4 regions of the Mesorhizobium sp. WSM4819 genome follow, and region 2 is predicted to be linked to each of the others. Evidence: predicted binding sites of a transcription regulator. Region 2 holds the regulator's gene; each other region holds the start of a gene.

Region 1 (3,626 bases), on a different contig from region 2:
AAGGTGCGACCTGCCCGGCGGAAACGATCACGAGAGCGGCCAAAGCGACGGCAAAGCTGAAAGTGACGGGCGAGATCGATGGAATCCGGCTCGGCGAAAGGCGGTCATGCATCGAAGACGTCTTTCAGATCAGCGCGGGTCACCTGCGCCGTCGGTCGGTCGAAGAAGACCTTGCCCGCCTTGAGCGCTATCAAGCGGTCGGAGTAGTCGAGAGCATGTTCCATGTCGTGCGTGGTGTAGACCAAAGTGATCGCCTGTTCCTGGGTCAGCTCGGAGAAGACGCGCATCACATCATGTCCAGCCGCCGGGTCGAGACTTGCCGCCGGTTCGTCTGCTATCAAAAGCTTCGGACGCCGGATCAACGCACGGGCAATCGCCACCCGCTGCGCCTGCCCTCCAGAAAGCGCGTCGGCGCGGGCGCCCGCCTTGCCGAGAAGCCGCACTTCGGCGAGGGCTTTCATTGCTTCCTCGCGCCAGTGTTGCTTTGCGATGGAATGGTGCCAGCCGCGCCAGCCGCCGGGCAGCCCGAGCTTGCCCTGCAAAACGTTTGTAAGAACCGATTGGCGGCTGACCAGTCCGTGGTGCTGGAAGACAAATCCGATCTGCCTGCGTATGCGCCGCAGCTGGGCGACGGACGGCGCCGAGCGGAAGCTCTCGCCGAGGGTGACGACCTCGCCACCGCTCGACGGTAGAAGACCAATGAGGCATTTGAGCAGGGTGGATTTTCCAGCACCGTTCGAGCCAATCAGGGCAACCCGTTCGCGCGATGCTATGGTGAGGCCGATACTGGAGAAAATGACCTTTCCGTTCGCATAGCTCTTCGCAAGATCGTGCGCCCGAATGATGGCTGTCATAGTGACCTCTTGGCCCAGACCGAACTGCGAAACAGACCGGCGGTTAGCCGCCGGCCTTGTCGCTGAAAGGAGCAAGTCGATGAAAAAGGAGCAAGCCTCAGTTTACGAAGTCGGTGAGGGTCTCAATTCCGATCGTGCGGTACATCGAGCGGACATAGTCGTAGTCCGAGTCCCTGACATCAGTCAGGAAGAAACCGCCCTTGAATTTCTGGTTGTCCTCGCCGGTCAAGATCGCTTTCATCAGCTCATTGCCATTCTTCGCAAAGGCATCGCGGATCTTGACGAACACGTCATCTGAAATGTCCTTGCGGGCGACAAGAATGTCGTTCGGCAGATCGCGGCCCCGTGCGATGACCGAGAAGGCAACGCCGGGGAATGCTTCCCGGACCGAGTTCAGATAGCCGAAATTCAAGCCGATAGCGGCGATGTCGCCGCGGATGAGAGCCTCAGCCGCGATGTTGCGCGATATGATTACTGGTTCGTAATCGGTGGCATATTTCAGGTTGAAATCGGCCAGCGCCTGCGCGGGGCCGAGGTGCTGGGACGTCGAGCCGACCGAGCCGAATGCGACCTTCTTGCCCTTCAAGTCTTCGACCGAGCGGATCGGTCCATTCGCCAGCACGGCGATCTGAGCGAAATAGTCGGGGCGCTGCCAGGCGACAACAATCTTCGGCTGGCTTAATTCCTTCATGACGACGTATTCTGCAGGACCGGTCAGGACAAGATCGACCTGCCCGGAATTCATCGCCTCGACGGCGGTGGTCCGCGAACTGACCGGAAACAGCTCGACATCCAGGCCGGTCGCCTCCTCAAGAGCGGTCTGGAAAGCACCGAATTCCTGCTGAAGAGCCTCCAGTCCCTCCATGTCGGTTACCGCGAATTTCACCGGCTCCGCAAACACTGGAAGAGCGGAGGCAAGCGTCAGGGCGAGTGCGGTTGCGATGCTGCGGATCATCGTTTTTTCCTTTGCTGTATAGACAGGAAACTGTTACCCGCTAATCCGTATACGCAGCAGATGACGTGCTCGTGACATTTCGCCGGCGCCACCGGCAGCCTTTGCTTTTTTTGAGGGATACAGTGAACTGGCACATCCAGGGTGGTCGCATCCTTACCGAACGGGGACTTGAAACCGCGGACCTGAGCGTCACCGGCGGGATCGTGTCAGAGCTGCGGGCGGCCCATGCCTCCACGATCGATGCCGATGGTCTGCTCGTGCTTCCGGGGATCGTCGATATTCACGGCGACGGCTTCGAGCGCCAGATCATGCCGCGGCCCGGTGTCCGCTTCGACACCGCGCTGGCGCTGAAAGATACGGACCGCCAGCTTGTCGCCAGTGGCGTAACCACGGCCTTTCACGGCGTCACGGTGTCGTGGGAGCCTGGACTTCGCTCGCTCGACGCTGCCAAACAGCTGATCGGCGCGGTCTGCGATCTCCGCGATAGCCTTGGCTGCGATACGCGTCTGCATCTGCGCTGGGAGACCTTCGCGCTTGATCAGATGGCGCAGGTCGTACGATGGCTCTCGCTTTCGCCACGGCCGATCATCGCCGTCAACGATCATACCACGGGGTCGGTGCTGAACGGCACGATTGCCCGCAAGATCGGTCAGATGGCGGAGCGGTCTGGCTTAAGCCGCGAGCAATACATGACGTTGCTCGGCCAGATTTGGTCCCGCCGCGCCGAGGTTGAGATCGCGATCGGGAAGCTGGCCGCAACTGCGCGGGCCAATGGCAATGTGCTTCTTGCCCATGACGAAGCGTCTCCCGAGGAACGCATGTATTTTCGCGCCCTCGGCGCAAAGGCCTCGGAATTTCCGCTAACGCTCGAAACGGCCAAGGCCGCGCGGCAAATGGGCGAGGATGTGATCCTCGGCGCGCCCAACGTCGTGCGCGGCGGCAGCCATAATGGAGCGCTAAATGCCACTGAGGCCGTCAGAGCCGGACTTTGCACGGTGCTGACCAGCGATTACCACTACCCTTCGCCTCTGCATGCGGCCTTCAGACTGTCTTCGCCAGACGCCGGCGGCTTCCCCTCGATCTGGAATCTGGTTTCGGCAAACCCGGCCCGGGTGGCCGGCCTCGACGATCGCGGCTCGCTTGTTGCCGGCCGCCGGGCGGATCTGATCCTGGTCGATGCTGGCGATCCAGAGCATCCGCGTGTGGTGGCCACCATGGTCCATGGACAAATTGTCTATAGCTCCGGCCTCTCCCGCACAGACCGATGGTCTGCACAGCGGTCGCCGGTGGATAAGGTTTCATGAACTTGGACACGAAAATTTCAACACCACACGAGCGCAATGGCAATCGCCTTCTGGCCTTTGACGGGCTGGTCTTTCGGCCACGCAGCGATACGCCGATCTGGCAGCAGATCTACGATCACATCTTCGATCTGATCGAGAGCGGCAGTCTTGCGCCGGGCAGCCAGCTTCCCGGAGAAACGCATCTGGCACAGAAACTCGCGGTCACCCGCATTACGCTTCGCCGGGCGCTGCAGCAGTTACAGCATGAGGGCCACCTCACCGCCCGCAAGGGCGTCGGTATCTTCGTGCGAAACCTGCCCTCGACATTCACTGTTCGCGACGGACAGCGCTTTCTCGACAATTTCGAAGCCCACGGCCAGGAAATCGGCACCAATACGCTGCTGATCGTCCGGGAACCGGCCGAAGCGGCCGTGGCGGAACGGTTGCGTCTCGCACCTGACACCACCATTATCCGGCTGTGCCGGATCAGAACGTCGGACAAGCAGGCGGTTTACGTCAATACCAAATTCTTTC
Region 2 (3,626 bases):
GTCGGTGGGAATCCGTCATGACGATCTGCGCCGGCGCAACCGGGCGATGGTGATTTCGGCCGTGCGCCGCGCAGGCCAGCCGTCGCGGACCGAGATTGCCGCGACCACCGGCCTTAGCCATTCGACCATATCGGCGATATCTGCCGACCTGATCCAGGAAGGCATCCTGGCCGAGAGCAAGGCGAGCGAGACGGTTTCGCTGAAACGCGGCCGGCCGCAGGTCGGCCTCAGCCTCAATCCGCAAGCCGCTGCGGTGTTGGCCGTCGTGTTGTCGCTGAATTTCCTGTCGGTCGCCGTCATCGATTATGCCGGACAAGTGGTCGCCGAGGAACAGCGCCGGCTGGACACGCTGACCATGTCGCGTGACGCGCTGATCGACGAATGTGTCGCCATCGTCCGGCGCCGGCTCGAAGATCCCGACCTCGATGTCCAAAGCGTCGCCCGCATCGCGCTGGCGATCCAGGGCATCACCGATTCCCACGCGCGCGCCATGTTGTGGTCGCCGATCACGCCGCAGACGAACATCGCCTTCGCCGACATTCTGGAACGCGAGTTCGGCATCCCGGCCATCATGGAGAACGACTGCAACATGATGGCCGTGGCGCTGCGCTGGCGCCATCCGGATCGCTACCGCGACGATTTCATCGCCATCCTGCTCTCGCACGGCATCGGTATGGGGCTGGTGCTGAAGGGCGAGCTGTTCACCGGCACCCACTCCTCAGGCGGCGAATTCGGCCACATGATCCATCGGCCGGGCGGCGCGCTTTGCCGCTGCGGGCGGCGCGGCTGCGTCGAGGCTTATGCCGGCAACTACGCCATCTGGCGCAACGCAAGGCTGTTGAGCGAGAACGCCGAGCCGGTCGCCGATGTCAGCGACGCCGACATGCGGGCCTTGGCGGCCCGGGCGCGCGAGATGGACGGACCGGAGCGCGAAGCCTACCGCAAGGCCGGCGAGGCGCTCGGCTTCGGGCTCGGCAGCCTGTTTGCGCTGATCGATCCTGCGCCGGTGGCCATGGTCGGCGCGAGCGCTGCCGCCTTCGACCTGATCGAGCCGGCCCTGCGCGCGGCCATCGCCCAGACCGCCGGCGGCCAGCATTCGGGTTCGATTTCCTTCGACACCGAGCCGAATGAGTTGCCGCTGATCCGCGAAGGCTGCGCCATGCGGGCGCTGAGCTTCGTCGATCAGGAGATTTTCGCGCCGAGCATCCAGGCACGAGCCGGCTCGGTCGGAAAGAACGTGGCTTGAATCCGAAGGCAGGGATTCCCGGGTCGCGACTTGGGGTGTGTTGAGATTCAGGTCAGGCCGAGTCGAGAATGGTGGGTTCCGAGAACCGGAGCGGAGCGTACTCTGGGGTACGCCGGAAGCGCAGGTATCAGCTAGTCTTCCCTGATCGCATAGCCGGCGCCACGGATGGTGCGGATGACATCGGGCATGCGACCATTGTTGACCGCCTTGCGCAACCGGCCGACATGGACGTCCACGGTGCGCTCGTCGATGTAGATCGTCTCGCCCCAGACATTGTCGAGCAACTGGCTGCGCGAGAAGACCCGACCCGGGTGCCGCATCATGAATTCGAGCAGCCGGAATTCGGTCGGCCCGAGCCGGATCTCGCTCTTCTTGCGATAGACCCGGTGCGATTCACGATCGAGCATGATGTCGCCGACCTTGAGCACGCTGGACAGCACTTCCGGCTTGGCGCGGCGCAGCAGCGCCTTGACCCTGGCCATGAATTCCGGTGTCGAGAACGGCTTGACCAGATAGTCGTCGGCTCCGGTCGAAAGGCCGCGCACCCGGTCGCTCTCCTCGCCGCGCGCGGTCAGCATGATGATCGGCAGCCGCTCGGTTTCGGGGCGCACCCGAAGCCGCCGGCAAAGCTCGATGCCGGAAACCGCCGGCACCATCCAGTCGAGCACCAAAAGATCGGGCACGTTTTCCTGCAGCCGGATTTCGGCCTCGTCGCCGCGCGTCACCACCTCGACCTGATAGCCTTCGGATTCCAGATTATAACGGAGGAGGACGCCCAGCGGCTCTTCATCCTCCACCACCATGATGCGCGGCGCGATCATCGGCCGGTCACTCCTGTCATGTCGCCGGCGCCGACATCGTCGTTTCGTCGAGCTTCGGGCGATCCGCCGGCAATTGCTGCCCGGTCACGACAAAGTAGGCGTTTTCGGCGATGTTGGTGACGTGATCGCCGATACGCTCGAGATTCTTGGCGCAGAACAGAAGGTGCGTGCAGGCGGTGATGTTGCGCGGATCCTCCATCATGTAGGTCAGGAGCTCGCGAAAAACCGCCGTGTATTTCACGTCGATCTTCTGGTCGTCGGCGCGCAGTTCCTTCAACGCGCCGGCATCGCGCGACACATAGTGCTCGACCACGCCGCGCAGCTGCACAAGAACGAGATCCGCCATCGCGTCAATACCGTGCGACAGATTATGCGGCGTCGCGCTCTGCCCGACTGCGCTGACCCGCTTGGCTATGTTCTTGGCCAGGTCGCCGATGCGCTCGAGATCGCCGGCCATGCGGATTGCGCCAACCACGGCGCGCAGATCCTGCGCCATCGGCTGCCGCTTGGCGATCAGCGTGATGGCGCTGTCGTCGAGCTCGCGCTGCCGCGCATCCATGATGGCGTCGTCCGAGACGACGCGCTGCGCCATCGCATTGTCCGACGCAAGCAGCGCGCGGATCGAGGCTGCGACCATTGCGGCGGCAAGCTCGTCCATGTCGCGGATCAGCCTGTCGATGTGCTCCAGTTCCTCGTCGAAAGATGCGACGGTGTGTTCACCCATGGTGCTGTCCTCGTGTTCGAAATTCGCCGGACCGCTCAGCCGAACCGGCCGGTGATATAGTCCTGGGTGCGCTTGTCGTCCGGGTTGGTGAACATCTTGTCGGTCGCGCCCTCCTCGACCAGATAGCCGAGATGGAACATCGCCGTGCGTTGCGACACGCGCGCCGCCTGCTGCATCGAATGGGTGACGATGACGATCGTATAGTTCTGGCGCAGTTCGTCGATCAGTTCCTCGACGCGGGCGGTGGCGATCGGATCGAGCGCCGAACAGGGCTCGTCCATCAGGATCACTTCCGGCGACACGGCGATGGCGCGCGCGATGCACAGGCGCTGCTGCTGTCCGCCGGACAGGCCGGTACCCGACTCGAGCAGGCGATCCTTGACCTCGTTGAACAGGCCGGCCTTCTTCAGGCTCGATTCGACGATGCCGTCCAACTCGGCTTTGGTCCTGGCAAGGCCGTGAATGCGCGGACCGTAGGCGACGTTTTCGTAGATCGACTTCGGAAACGGGTTCGGCTTCTGGAATACCATGCCGACGCGAGCTCGCAACTCGACGACATCGATTTTCGGATCGTAGACGTCCTCGCCGTCCAGCGTGATCTTGCCGCTCACCCGCGCGATATCGATGGTGTCATTCATTCGGTTCAGGCAACGCAGGAACGTCGACTTGCCGCAGCCCGATGGGCCGATCAACGCCGTCACCTGATGCTCGCGGACATCGAGATCGACGTCGAACAGTGCTCGCTTCTCGCCGTAGTGAACGGAGACCTTTTCGCCCTTCATCTTGATCGAAGGGGCGTTGGTTGTGCTGCTCAGTTTCTGCTCGACGCCGGCTT
Region 3 (3,626 bases), on a different contig from region 2:
GCGCCTGAGACGAGATCGCTGACCTGCAGGATCAGCGTCGTCGAGCGGTCGGGATAGTCCTGGGTGCCTTGTGAAAAGCCGTCGAGCGCCATCATTTCGGCCGGCGTGGCGATCAGCGCGAAATGCGCATCGGCTGGCGTGTGAGCCAGTGGCGCGCCGCTGTGGAAGCCGAGCCAGGATTTTATCGCTGCCGGGGCCTGCAAGACGAGGTCGAGCCACAGCGGCGTGTCGTTGTCGCACAGCGCCAGCGCGATGGCGCCCGCGGTGGCCGACAGCGGCGCGGGGGGGCGGGCAAAGACTGGCAGAGGCTGCAGGGTGCCCGGCCGCGCCATTGCGTCCATCACGGCGCGGAACACCGTCTGAGCGTCGAACACCGGATCGGCAAAGCCGCCCTCGATCGCCTGGGTTGCGATAGCCATCAGTCTTCTCCGCGTACCATGGTGAAGAAATCGACCTTCGTTGCCGCCGTCTCGGCGCGCCGCCGCTCACGTCGGCTGGCCAGTGCGGCCTGCAGCGGCGCAATGAGTTTGCTCTCGACCTCGTTGCGGCTTGTGGGATTCTGCCAGAGCGCGTCGGCGATCGCCGCCAGTCTTGCTTTCTGCTTGTCACGGCCCAGCGCGTAGCAGTGGCCGACTTCTCCCGAGGCAAGCCGCACCGTCGCGCGGGTGACCGTCGCCTCGCCGACGTTGAACGGCGCGCCGCCGCCGCCGATGCGGCCACGCACGGTGACCAGGCCGGTTTCGGGGCCGCGCAGGAGCTCTGCTTCCGAAGGCAGGCCGGCTTCGTTCCAGAGGCGGACGATATCGTCGCCGGTCGATTGCGCCAGCGTCGCCATGACGGCCTTGCGCTCAAGCTGCTGATCGCGCGCTTCCTGTCCTCGCATGGCCGCCGTTCCTTCTCGTTGCAAATTTGTATAATGATGTAGACAATTATACAAATTGTAGCTATTTTCTAAAGCGTGTCCATGACGGATGGATGACAGCGCGAAAAAGATCGGGGCAAAGAGATGATCGGTCAGCAGATGGCCAGCAGCTTGGAGCGGCGCAGCGGCGTCGCGCTGTGGCGGCAGATCGCCGACCAGATCCTGCATTCGATCGCCGTCGGCGACTTTGCCGAGAATGCTGCGTTGCCACCGGAAGTTGCACTGGCCGAGCGCTATGGCGTCAACCGCCATACGGTGCGTAGCGCCATTGCCGCACTGGTGCAGGATGGCGTGCTCAGGGCCGAACAGGGGCGCGGCACTTTTGTGCTGTCGCGCAAGCGCCTGTCCTATCCGATCGGAGCGCGCACCCGTTTTTCGGAGGGCTTGCAAGGGCAGGCGTCGGAGCGCCGCAGCGTGCTGCTCGAATCGGCGGTCGAGCCGGCCAGCCGGCGCGTCGCCGAAGGGCTGAGGCTTGCCAGGGGTTCGACTGTCATACGCCTCGAGACGCGCGGCGAAGCCGATGGGCAACCGGTCTCGCGTGCCACCGGCTGGTTCGATGCGGCTCGCTTCGCCGGCATCGATGCCGCCATGGCCGAAACCGGATCGGTGACCGCCTCATTCCAGCGTTTCGGCATCGGTGACTATCTCAGGCAATCGACGGTGCTGTCGGCCCGCCACGCGGACGCTGCCGACCTTGCCGATCTCGATCTGCAGCCCGGCGCCATCGTGCTGGTCACGGTCGCCGTCAACGTCACGCCGGACGGCCAGCCGATCCAGTTCGCCGAAACGCGGTTTCCGGCCGAGCGGGTCGAGCTCAAGATATCGGCGCTTTAGGTCCGGTTCATCCGACCTGGATGACGGCCTTGATCAGGCCGGATTTTGCATGCGCCCAGCGGGCGAGGTCGCGCGGCGTGTCGCGAAGCGTCGTGCGATGGGTGACGAGCTTTGCCAGCGGCACCGCGCCGTTGCGGATCGATGCGGCGACATGGTCGAAGTCGGCGCGCAGCGCGTTGCGGCTGCCGATCAGCGTCATCTCACGCTTGTGGAATTCGGGATCGGAAAAGACGATGTCGTCCTTGACGACGCTGACCAGGACCAGCGTCCCGCCATGCGCGACATGGGCGAACGCCGACTGCACGGACTGGGTGTTGCCGGTGGCATCGAAAATCACGTCAAAACCTTCGCCGTTGGTCGCCTCGCGCACCAGATCGGTCGCAGACTGCCGCGAACCGTCGAGGGTGGCGAAGCCGAGTTCGCTTGCAGCAAAACCCAGCCTCTCCGCACTCATGTCGAGCAGCGTCACGTCGAGGCCGGCGATGCGGGCAAACAGCGCTGTGCCGAGGCCGATCGGCCCGGCGCCGATGACCAGCGCGCGCGCGCCGGGATCAGCCAGCGAGCGCCGCACGGCATGCGCCCCGATCGCCAGGAATTCGACGGCGGCGGCATCGGCCAGCGACAGGCCGTTGGCCGGATAAAGATTTTGCGCCGGCACCAGGATCCGTTCGCACATGGCGCCGTCGCGGTGGACGCCGAGCACTTCGATCCCGACGCAGCAATTCGGCTTGCCTTGCCGGCAGGCGATGCATTTGCCGCAGGCGAGATAAGGATTGATGATCACCGGCTCGCCCACAGCCAGATCGACGCCTTCGCCGGCCTCGATCACGGTGCCGGAGACCTCGTGACCCATGACACGGGGATAGGCGAGGAACGGATGTTTGCCCTCGAAGATGTGATAGTCGGTGCCGCAGATGCCGACATGACTGACCGCGACCAGCGCCCAGCCCGGCGGTGGTGTGCTCGGCGCCGGGCGGTCTTCCACAACAAGCTCGCCGGGCGAACGGCAGATGACGGCTTTCATGCTTTTTATCCAGTTGGTTCACGGCCCGGCCGGCCCTAGCGCCGGGCCGGCGGTTGCTAAGATGGTCTACTTGCCGCGGCGGCGCAGGCCGTCGAAATAGACGATGACGATGATCAGCACGCCGGTGATGATGCGCTGCCAGAAGGCATTGACGTTCAAGAGATTGGCGCCGTTGTTGATGGTGGCGAGGATGAAGGCGCCGAGCAGCGGTCCGTGCACCGAGCCGACGGCGCCGAACAATGAGGTGCCGCCGATCACCGACGAGGCGATCGCCTGCAACTCCCAGCCCTCGGCCTGCGTCGGATTGCCGATGCCGATGCGCGACGCAAGCAGCACGCCGACAAAAGCCGCACAGAGGCCAGACAGCGTATAGGCCATGTAGATGGTGCGCTGGACGTTGACGCCGGACAGACGCGATGCCTCGGCGTTGGAGCCGACCGAGAACAGATACCGGCCCCAGCGGCTGTGATGCAGGAAGATGTAGGCGGGGATGCCGACCAGGATCACCATCCAGAACAGATTGGGGACACCGGCGAAGGAACTGCGCGAAAATGTCTGGAAGGCGTCGTTGTTGATCGAGATCGAGTTGCCGTTGGTCATCAAAAGGCCGATGCCGCGCAGCGAGGTCAGCGTCGCCAGCGTGATGATGAAGGGCGGCAGGCCCATCTTGACGATGCCAAAACCGTGGAACAGGCCGATGGCGACGCCGACCAGCAAGGTGATCAGGATGGCGAGGTAAATCGGCACGCCGGCATTGATCAGCATCGCCACGATGACGGTGGCGAAACCAACCACGGCGCCAACGGAAAGGTCGATACCGCCGGTGATGATGACGAAGGTCTGGCC
Region 4 (3,626 bases), on a different contig from region 2:
GGCGTTTTCTCGCCATTCTGGTGGTGGCAATCGTGCTTGCCGCGGTTCTGGGCACGTTCATTCCACGGCCGCTCTTGCCGGCGGCCGCCGCCGATCCCGCCGCCACCAGGCACGTCCTGGTGCTGAAAAATCCGATCCACACCGATATCGCGATCCCGATCGATGACGACGTGCGCAAGCGCTTCCATTTCCTGGTCGGTGGCGGCATTCCGGCCGACATGGCTGGGGTCCGCTACATCGTCTTCGGCTGGGGAGGCCGCGCCTTCTATCTGGAGACGCCGACCTGGTCGGAACTGAAGGCGGCGCCGGTGATGAAGGCGCTGACATTGGACGCATCGGTGATGCATGTCGATGTCGCCGGCAACATTGTCGAGCCGCACCCCGACGTCGCCGGCTTCGACATCAGCGAGCAGCGTTTTGCAGCGCTGCTCGACTTCATCGCGGCGAGTTTCCAGCAAGGGCCGAACGGTCCGATCCTGATCGAGAATGCCGCTTATTCCAGGTTCGACCGCTTCTACGAAGCCAACGGCCATTTCAATGCGCTGGTTGGCTGCAACACCTGGACAGCGGCGGCTCTGCGTATCGCCGGCCTGCGGACAGGCTGGTGGAATCCGCTGCCGGCCTCACTCGACCTGTCGATGCGGATTTATAATTGATGCTCCGGGTAATCAGCGCCTCATTGCGGCGCGCCCCCTCTGTCCTGCAGGACAGAGGGCGGCGCTGTCCCGCCAACCGGTCGAGCTTTCATCGCCGATCGCCATCCGGCGGCCGCCAGCCATAGAGCCAGTCGAGATCGGCCGCGAGCTTTTCCGGCGAGCGCCACTTCAGGAACAGGTTGCGCGCGACGGCCACCGGCCCCGCTGCATGCCAGGCGAGCCGGTTGACCGCCCCGCGGCGGGCGACCTTGGCGATGCGCGGGCGGCGCATCTTCTCCCAGGCGGCAAGCGCGCCCCACGGATCGGCGGGCGCGGCAGCGACAAAGCCGGCAAGGGTTGCGGCATCCTCGATCGCCATCGCCGCCCCCTGCGCCGCGAACGGCGTCATTGCATGCGCCGCATCGCCGATCAGCGCGATGCCGGCGGGCGTCGTCCATGGCTGTGCCTGGTCGACCGTATGGATCGGCCACGCGGTCCACGGGCCGGCATCCTCGGCAAGCCGGGCCAGCGCTGCCGCCGTGCCACGCATGGCGCCGACGAGGATATTGGGGTCGGCGTGGCCCGACCAGCGCTCGGCCATGACCTCGCCCCTGGTGAAGGCAGCCAGGTTGAACGCTATGCCGTTGCTGACGGGATAGGCGACGAGGTGGAAGCCGGGATGCAGGAAGGTGGTCACGCAATTGGCGGCGCCGACCGCCGCAAGGGCTTCTCCTGCGACACTGCCTGCACTGATCGTAGCGCGCCAGGCAAGCTCGCCCGAAAACCGGCTTTTGGCCGCAAACCCGCCAAAAGCCCGGATCGCCGACCAGACGCCGTCGGCGCCGATCAGCAGAAAGCCGCCGGCTTCGACTGTCTTGCCGGCAATCTCGACTGTTGCCGTGGCATGGCGCGGTCCTGTGGCGATGCCGCCGACGCGCGCGCCGGTGACGAGACTGATGTCCGGCTGTTCGGCAAGGCGCGCCATCAGCGCGTCTTGCAGATCAGCCCGATGAGCGACGAGATAAGGCGCCTGCCAGCGCTTTTCGGCCGCTTCGCCAAGCGGCACCCGCGCCAGCTCACGCAGCGTGGCGGCGTCCTTGAGCACGACCGCCTCCGGCCGCACCGCCGCCGGCAACAGCCGGTCGAGCACGCCGAGCTGGCGAAGGATGCGCGTCGCGTTGGGTGAGAGCTGGATGCCGGCGCCGGCCGCTTCGAGGCGCGGCGCCTGTTCGAACAGCCGCACCAGATAGCCGCGCTCGGAAAACGCCAGTGCCGCGGTCAGTCCGGCGACGCCGGCTCCGGCGATAACGACCTGCCGGGAACGGGTGTCGTCCATCGGATGGTGTGCGCGTCAGGCGGCCTGGTGGATATAGAGGCATCCGGCAGGCTGCGTTTCCGTCGCCTTCAGCTTTGGCGAATAGCGATAAAGCGTCGAGCAATAGGGGCAGACCTTTTCATTGTCGTCGCCCATGTCGAGAAACACATGCGGATGGTCGAAAGGCGGGTTGGCGCCGGTGCACATGAATTCCTTGACGCCGATGTCGATCGCCGCATAACCCGCATCGTTCTGGAAATGGGGAATGGAACCGCCTGCCATCGTCGTCTCCTATATTTGCCGCATGACCCCGGATCATGTGCAAAATCAAAATTCCACCGCGTCCTTTGCGCGTCCAAAGGACGCGCCGCGCTGTACCTGGATTGCATCTGGATCATAAGCAGTCTCTTTGCAAGATCGATGAAATCAAACTGTCGTAAAAGCCTGTCACAGGATAAGCTAAGCCGGTTAAGGCATGGCCCCGAAACCGAATTCGGTTTTGCTGGGGATCATGCGTAGCTTAAGTGGCGGGAGCGTCCTTTTGCGCGTCCGCAAAGACGCGCGACGCTGTGGCCAGCGGGTGCGAAACGAGCAGGAACCATGAACGAACTAAAGCCGGTGCAGAGCGAATTCACCACCGTCGAGGTGGCGAGCCCAGAGGGCGGCAACCCGGATCGGTTCGTCAACCGCGAGTTTTCCTGGCTGCAATTCAACCGCCGCGTCCTCGAAGAATCGTTGAACGCCAACCATCCGCTGCTCGAGCGGGTCCGCTTCCTGTCGATTTCGGCCGCCAATCTCGACGAGTTCTTCATGGTCCGTGTCGCCGGTCTCGCGGGCCAGGTTCGCGAAGGCATCACGCTGAAGAGCGCGGACGGCCGCACCCCCGAACAACAGCTGGAACAATTGCTGCGCGAGGTCGAGCGCCTGCAGGAGGACCAGCAGAACAGCCTATCCGCTCTGATGCTGCTGCTCGACAAGGAAGGCATCGAGAGCATCAGCCGCGATGGGCTGACCAAGGACGAGAAGACCTGGCTCGAGGATCATTTCCAGGAGCAGGTGTTTCCGGTGCTCACACCGCTGTCGATCGACCCGGCGCATCCGTTCCCGTTCATTCCCAATCTCGGCTTCTCGATGGCGCTGCAACTGCGCCACCGCAGGAATGGCGAGGAGATGAGCGCGCTGTTGCGTCTGCCGGTGGCGCTGAAGCGCTTCATCCGCTTGCCTGACCGCAAGCATCATGTCCGCTTCATTCCGCTGGAAGAAGCGGTCGGCCTCTATATCGGCAAGCTGTTCCCCGGCTACGAGGTCAAGGGCTCCGGTACGTTCCGCATCATCCGCGACAGTGACATCGAGGTCGAGGAGGAGTCCGAGGATCTCGTGCGCCTGTTCGAGACGGCGCTGAAACGGCGTCGTCGCGGCTCGGTCATCCGCATCGAATTCGACAAGCTGATGCCGGCCGAACTGCGCGAGTTCGTCGCCGGCGAGCTTGGCGTCTCGTCGAGCCGGATCAGCGTGCTCACCGGTCCGCTGGCGCTCAGCCAGATTTCCGAGATCGTCGCCATCGCCCGCGACGATCTCAAATTCAAGCCTTACAATCCGCGCTTTCCCGAACGCATCCGCGAGCACGGCGGCGACTGTTTCGCCGCCATCCGCGAGAAGGACATCATCGTTCATCA

Evidence for each region. Region 2 encodes PhoB, which activates phosphate uptake and scavenging genes when phosphate is short. Its sites were predicted from a motif close to TGTCATNNANCTGTCAT; they were not measured.
Region 1: a site for PhoB is predicted at 1,870-1,886, ahead of AC0L18_RS25745 (alpha-D-ribose 1-methylphosphonate 5-triphosphate diphosphatase). Genes of this name have one in related genera too.
Region 3: a site for PhoB is predicted at 965-981, ahead of phnF (phosphonate metabolism transcriptional regulator PhnF). Genes of this name have one in related genera too.
Region 4: a site for PhoB is predicted at 2,372-2,388, ahead of AC0L18_RS12265 (RNA degradosome polyphosphate kinase). Genes of this name have one in related genera too.

The regions. Positions count from the first base shown of each region.
Region 1 is NZ_JBVVQO010000036.1:29,329-32,954, reverse strand. It holds gene phnE (phosphonate ABC transporter, permease protein PhnE) at 1-112, opposite strand, end outside; gene AC0L18_RS25755 (phosphonate ABC transporter ATP-binding protein) at 105-854, opposite strand; gene AC0L18_RS25750 (PhnD/SsuA/transferrin family substrate-binding protein) at 952-1,809, opposite strand; gene AC0L18_RS25745 (alpha-D-ribose 1-methylphosphonate 5-triphosphate diphosphatase) at 1,932-3,113, shown strand; gene phnF (phosphonate metabolism transcriptional regulator PhnF) at 3,110-3,626, shown strand, end outside.
Region 2 is NZ_JBVVQO010000035.1:62,215-65,840, reverse strand. It holds gene AC0L18_RS25580 (ROK family protein) at 1-1,246, shown strand, start outside; gene phoB (phosphate regulon transcriptional regulator PhoB) at 1,378-2,067, opposite strand; gene phoU (phosphate signaling complex protein PhoU) at 2,084-2,791, opposite strand; gene pstB (phosphate ABC transporter ATP-binding protein PstB) at 2,827-3,626, opposite strand, start outside.
Region 3 is NZ_JBVVQO010000016.1:70,684-74,309, reverse strand. It holds gene phnH (phosphonate C-P lyase system protein PhnH) at 1-419, opposite strand, end outside; gene phnG (phosphonate C-P lyase system protein PhnG) at 419-883, opposite strand; gene phnF (phosphonate metabolism transcriptional regulator PhnF) at 1,007-1,756, shown strand; gene AC0L18_RS16600 (zinc-binding alcohol dehydrogenase family protein) at 1,764-2,780, opposite strand; gene AC0L18_RS16595 (ABC transporter permease) at 2,847-3,626, opposite strand, start outside.
Region 4 is NZ_JBVVQO010000010.1:153,103-156,728, forward strand. It holds gene AC0L18_RS12250 (TIGR02117 family protein) at 1-656, shown strand, start outside; gene AC0L18_RS12255 (FAD-dependent monooxygenase) at 745-1,971, opposite strand; gene AC0L18_RS12260 (zinc-finger domain-containing protein) at 1,987-2,232, opposite strand; gene AC0L18_RS12265 (RNA degradosome polyphosphate kinase) at 2,551-3,626, shown strand, end outside.